Regions from separate parts of the Heyndrickxia faecalis genome, predicted to be linked through region 2. Evidence: predicted binding sites of a transcription regulator. Region 2 holds the regulator's gene; the other holds the start of a gene.
What was found. Region 2 encodes Rex, which represses fermentation and respiration genes when NADH is low (regulators of the CRP and FNR family bind a similar motif). Its sites were predicted from a motif close to TTGTGAAATATTTCACAA; they were not measured.
Positions count from the first base shown of each region.

Region 1: pflB (formate C-acetyltransferase) is a predicted target of Rex. The motif match lies at 2,161-2,178, and genes of this name have one in related genera.

Region 1 covers NZ_CP158453.1:1,016,930-1,020,140, forward strand. The annotation lists gene pflB (formate C-acetyltransferase) at 1-1,929, opposite strand, end outside; gene ABR335_RS04695 (iron-containing alcohol dehydrogenase) at 2,308-3,211, shown strand, end outside.
Region 2 covers NZ_CP158453.1:352,374-355,584, reverse strand. The annotation lists gene ABR335_RS01725 (CPBP family intramembrane glutamic endopeptidase) at 1-590, shown strand, start outside; gene ABR335_RS01720 (YdiK family protein) at 590-784, shown strand; gene tatC (twin-arginine translocase subunit TatC) at 821-1,585, opposite strand; gene ABR335_RS01710 (redox-sensing transcriptional repressor Rex) at 1,736-2,419, opposite strand; gene ABR335_RS01705 (transposase family protein) at 2,873-3,211, shown strand, end outside.

The DNA.
Region 1 (3,211 bases), 660 kb from region 2:
GCCGTGCGAATCGCGGCCGTGCATCGGGTTTGCGCCAGGGGCGAACGGTTCGCCTGCTTTCCGGCCGTCCGGTGTGCTTCCTGTTTTCTTGCCGTATACAACGTTCGATGTAATTGTCAGGATCGAAGAAGTATGGACAGCGTTCCGGTAAGTCGGATATTTTTGCAGTTTTTGCATAAACGACTTGACGAGATTGACGGCAATTTGGTCGACGCGGTCATCGTTGTTGCCGTATTTCGGATAATCGCCTTCGACTTCATAGTCAACGGCAAGGCCATCTTCGTCACGGATGACTTTTACTTTCGCATATTTGATGGCGCTTAGAGAGTCGGCCGCAACAGACAAGCCGGCAACGCCGCAAGCCATCGTGCGCAGTACATTGCGGTCATGCAATGCCATTTCAAGCCGTTCGTAGCTGTATTTGTCATGCATATAATGGATGATGTTTAAAGCATTGATATAAACGCCTGCAAGCCAGTCAAGCATCCGGTCGTATTTTTCCATTACTTCATCGTAATTGAGATATTCCGATGTGATCGGTTGGAACGGAGGTGCGACTTGCATTTTATACCGTTCATCAACGCCGCCGTTAATCGCATACAGCAAAGCTTTTGCCAGGTTGGCACGGGCGCCGAAGAATTGCATTTGTTTGCCGATCCGCATCGCCGATACACAGCAGGCAATGCCATAATCATCGCCGTATTCTTCACGCATTAAGTCATCGTTTTCATATTGGATGGCGCTTGTCTTGATCGACATTTTCGCGCAATATTGTTTCCATTTATCCGGCAGTTTCGTCGACCAGAGCACGGTCAGGTTCGGTTCCGGCGCAGGGCCGAGATTATCAAGCGTGTTCAGGAAGCGGAACGAGTTTTTCGTAACGAGTGTACGGCCGTCCAAAGCCATGCCGCCGATCGATTCTGTTACCCATGTCGGGTCGCCGCTGAACAGTTCATTGTAATCTTCCGTCCTTGCAAATTTGACGAGGCGGAGTTTCATGACAAAGTGGTCGACGAGTTCTTGTGCTTCCCGTTCAGTCAGGACACCGTTTTTCAAATCTCTTTCAATATAAATGTCAAGGAAAGTGGATGTGCGCCCAAGACTCATGGCCGCGCCATTTTGTTCTTTAATGGCAGCCAGATACGCGAAATACAGCCATTGGAAAGCTTCGTGTGCGTTTGAAGCCGGTTCGGAAATATCGAATCCGTAGCTTTGTGCCATTTGTTTCAATTCTTGCAATGCACGAATTTGTTCCGAATGTTCTTCACGTTCACGGATGACTTCTTCTGTCATCAAGCCGCAGCCGATTAAATCGAGATCTTTTTTCTTTTGCTCAATTAAATAATCTACACCGTAAAGGGCAACGCGCCGGTAGTCGCCGATAATGCGGCCGCGGCCGTAAGCATCCGGAAGGCCTGTTACAATGCCGGCATGCCGTGCAGCTTTGATTTCCGGTGTGTAGGCATCGAATACACCTTGGTTATGGGTTTTCCGCCATTCTGTAAAAATATGTTTGATTTCCGGATCAATTTCATAGCCGTAAGATTTTAAGGCACTTTCTGCCATCCGGATTCCGCCAAACGGCATCATCGAACGTTTGAACGGTTTATCGGTTTGGAAACCGACAATTTTTTCAAGTTCTTTGTTTAAATAGCCCGGGCCATGCGATGTAATGGTAGATACAATTTTCGTATCCATATCCAGGACGCCGCCTTTTTCGCGTTCCTGTTTCGACAGTTCCATGACCTGATCCCATAATTTTAAAGTGGCTTCAGTCGGGCCGGCAAGAAAGCTTTCATCGCCTTCGTAAGGGGTTACATTTTTCAGAATAAAGTCCCTTACATCGATTTCTTTTTGCCAGTTTCCTCCTTTGAAGCCTTCCCATTGTTTTTTGGAGAGCGTTGCTTTTGTCAGTAATTGTTCAGTCATTTTAAATGGCCTCCTTTAAGCCTATTAATGAGCTGCCTTCAGAATTGGATGTTTGTTTGTTAAATAGTGAACATTTCTTATTACGCTTTCATTTTAGCATGGTCGATTTTAAAAAGATAGTGATAGCGTTCACATTTTGGGGCCAAAAAAAGCAGTTGTCAAAGAATGTTCAAAACATTTGGCCGTAGATATATAATAGAAAAATGCGATGAAAGCGTGTTATAACACAAATTGATCAGTTTTTCACATGATTATTTTTCTTGGGGAGAGTTTGTGATTTGGTAACATGCTCAATATTTCACAAAATTGGCACAGCCATATGAAAGCGGTTGCGTTATATTTTTCATGTAAGCAGTTACATAAAAGGAGTGGGGAAAGATGTTAACAGGATTACGTACTGATTTTCAAATGCCTTCCGTAAACTTGTTTGGACAGGGGACGGCAGAAGAAATTGGAAACAGGCTGAAAAATCTTGGGTGTCGCAGACCGCTGATTGTAACCGATGAAGGGCTCCACCAACTGGGGTATTCCGAAAAAATTGCAGCCTATATAAAAGAAGCCGGCCTGGAAGTGGCGATCTATCCGAAGGCTGAACCAAATCCGACAGACAAAAATGTGGAAGACGGGTTAAAAACCTATCATGAAGAAAATTGCGATTCAATCGTTTCACTTGGCGGCGGGAGCGCGCATGACTGTGCAAAAGGGATCGGGCTCGTTGCGGCCAATGGGGGCAAAATCCATGATTATGAAGGGCTGGACCGTTCTGAAAAACCAATGGTGCCGCTCGTTGCAATTAATACAACAGCCGGGACTGCCAGCGAAATGACAAAATTTACGATTATTACCGATACGAGTCGGAAAGTGAAAATGGCGATTGTAGATAAACATGTGACACCGGTTTTGTCCATTAATGATCCATTATTAATGGTCGGGATGCCGCCGTCTTTAACTGCGGCAACGGGGCTTGACGCTTTGACCCATGCAGTGGAAGCGTATGTTTCAACTGCGGCCACACCGGTAACAGATGCATGCGCCATTAAAGCGATCCAAATTATTCCGCAATATTTGCCAAAGGCTGTTGCAAACGGCAATGATATGGAAGCGCGTGAACAAATGGTATATGCGCAGTATTTGGCAGGCATGGCGTTTAATAATGCATCTTTGGGCTATGTCCACGCGATTGCGCACCAGTTCGGCGGTTTCTATAACTTGCCGCACGGCGTTTGCAATGCGATTTTGCTCCCGCATGTGTGCCGTTTCAATCTGATTGCGCGGAAAGAAA
Region 2 (3,211 bases):
CGCTTTGGACCGTCATCAGCTTTATCATCGGGCTGATCATCGTCCTGTACTTTTTAAGAAAAGCCGCAAAGAAAGAAACAGACCGGACTGAACCGCTTCCGGCCGCGCCATCCGCCATATGGGCAATAGGCGGCGTCTTTCTTTGTTTCTTTGCCCAGACTGCAGCCGCGATCATTGAATCATTATTCGGTGCCCCGGCTGCCTCCAACAATACGCAGCAAATCATGGCGCTGATTGAAAGATTTCCGCTCGTCATCCTCATCAGCTCGATCGCAGGGCCGATTCTCGAGGAAATCGTTTTTCGGAAAATCATTTTCGGCACGCTGCGCAGGCGCTTTTCATTCCTTTTATCCGGTATTGTCAGCTCGGTTATTTTCGGACTCGCGCATACCGAACCGAGCCACTTGTTTTTATATTCCCTTTTAGGGCTGACGCTCGCTTATTTATACGAGAAAACAAACCGGATCACCGTTTCCATGTTTGCGCATGTTTCCATGAACACGATTGTGGTCGTGAGGCTGCTTTTGCACCCGTCCGTTCTGCAGACATCCGTACATGAAATTTACAGCTCAATTGGAGGACTTCTATAATGAGACCACTTTTTTCAGGGATTGTAAACTGCCTGCTCGGGGCTTTGTTCACTTATTTTGCCATTCAGCAGGTACAAGTGGGCGGCTGGGGCTTTTTTTCTTATTTACTGCTGTTGATTGCAACATTGGATCTGGGTTCCGGCATCAGGCTGATCTTTCTCCATTTCAAGCTGAAAAACTCAGTGAAAAAATAAAAGCCGTTTTCCGGCTCCGTCCGGAAAACGGCTTTCTTATTCAGAAGCAATCGTCTGTTCATCCATTGGCATTTCTTTTGCCGCTTTTTTGGCATTGCGGTACGCCATTTTCGAAATCAGTGTGCTTGCTTCATACAGCAAAACGAGTGGAACAAAGGTAATCAGCTGCGAAAACACGTCCGGCGGGGTGATGATGCCGGCAGCTGCAATCAAAGCAAGATACGCATATTTTCTTACCTTTTTCAACAGTCTCGGCGTAATGATGCCAAGCCGGGTCAGAAACAGGACCACGACCGGCATTTGGAACACAAAGCCAAACGGAAGCGTGATCTCTAGCAGAAACTGAATATACTCCCGGATCCCGATCACCGCACGAATGCCCATTTCATTTGACAAGCCCATCATAAACTTCACCATCAGCGGACAAAGCACGAAATAGGAAAAAGAAACGCCGGCTATAAAAAGCAAGATGGAAACAGGAATGTAACTTAATGTCAGTTTCTTTTCTTTCTCATACAGCCCCGGGCTTATAAACGCCCAAAGCTGGTACAAAATCACCGGCAGGGTCAATAGGCATGCGATCACAACCGAAACTTCCATAAAAACCTTAATAGGATCGGTTACCCTGAAGGCATTCATCGTGAACATGCCGGCATTTTTGGCATGCTGCAAATAACGTATAACAGGTTTTGCGGTAAAAAAGCCAACAACCAGGGCAAACAGAAAGAAAATGAGAACGGTAATTAACCGCTTTCTCAATTCCTGGATGTGTCCGGTAACCGGCATTTTTTTCGTATTCATCGCCGTTCCCCTTTAAGTGCCGGCGTTGAATCCGCCCTTTTCCCTTTGCACGCCACAGCCAAATCCGGCCATTGCCATTTGCGCCTGCATTCCGTTTTCAATCGGGCCACCCCCTGTACCCACTATGATAACGGAAAAAAAGCTTTTTGGCTATGGCTTCGCAACCGGCTCTTTTGTTTCTTTCAAATTTTCTTCATCATTTGAATAATGTTTTAAAAAGTAGATCAGTGCCTGCAGTTCCACGGCCAGGTCAATATGATGGACGCGGATATCCGGCGGCACGTTCAGCCGGGCAGGTGTAAAGTTTAAAACGCCTTTTACATTTGTACTGGCAAGCTCGTCTGTCACTGCCTGGGCACTGGAAGCGGGGACCGTCAAAATCACAACCGTCACATCTTCCGCGCAAAGCCGTTCTCTTAATTCGTCCATGCTGTAAACAGGCACATTGCCAACATGGCTCCCCACCTTCCCGGGGTCATTGTCAAATGCCATCACAATCCGTGCGCTGTTATTCTTCGAAAAATTGTAATTCAAAAGGGCTGTACCGAGGTTCCCAACGCCAACCAGCGCTACATCTGTGATCTCATCCTGGTTCAGCGTCTTGCCGAAAAAAGACAATAAATATTTTACATTATAACCATAACCTTTTTTTCCAAGTGCCCCGAAGTAGGAAAAATCCCTGCGTATCGTAGCGGAGTCGACTTTCACCGCTTCACTCAGTTCCGCCGAGGATACCCTTTGCTTGCCAAGTGTATATAAATTTCTCAGGTACCGGTAATATAATGGAAGCCGTTTTGCAGTGGCTTGCGGTATTTTTACTGATTCATCCTTCATGTGAAATCCCCCAAGTTGAAAGCTTAAGTTTTTTGTGCTGTTGGTTCCAATCGTGCGTCCATTCCAGAATGGCAGCGCTGCCATTCTTCATTATAATATTACTCCTATCTGAGCAAAGAAAAAATATGTTTTAAAAAAATGCCTGCATGCGTCTTTTTCTCTCTCCAACTATGTTAAATATATCACAAGTAAGCATTTTTTTCATGGGTTTTTACGAATTTATGTGAAAAGTTTTTTGACAAATTCCGATCACGCAGCTCTGAGGAGTAAAAATTTTTCGTGATAATTTAAGTATCCCCCCCAAAAATACGGCCAAATATGTAATAATTTAAATAATTAGAGCTTGCTGGACGAATATTTTGGTATGGCTTAGTGACAAGTCGAATACAAGCTAAAATTTGATTCGTTCAGCAAGCCCTAATTAAACTTGGCTGTTTTGAGGGGGTTTTTATTTTGGTTACTAGAAAAGAAAAAAGAAATCGTGAAAAAGAAGCAAATTATTTTTTCGAGTTCCTTAAAATTCAGAAGCATTTTTTCAAAGACCTGATGAATAACCTAAAAAAGGTAGCAGACCACCGACATCAAAGCTATATCACTTATGGTCCAGAGGTCCTTTTATTTACGATGATGTTGAAAAATATGACCGGCCTAAAATCCATGAGAAACATGAGTGAGCGTTTTAATAAAGAAGAATGTATTAAAAATGTAGGGAAGGTGTTAGGCTTAGATTTTCTTGAAGAACTTCCACATTATGATACAATTAACGACTTTTTATCTGGCTTAGATGTAAAT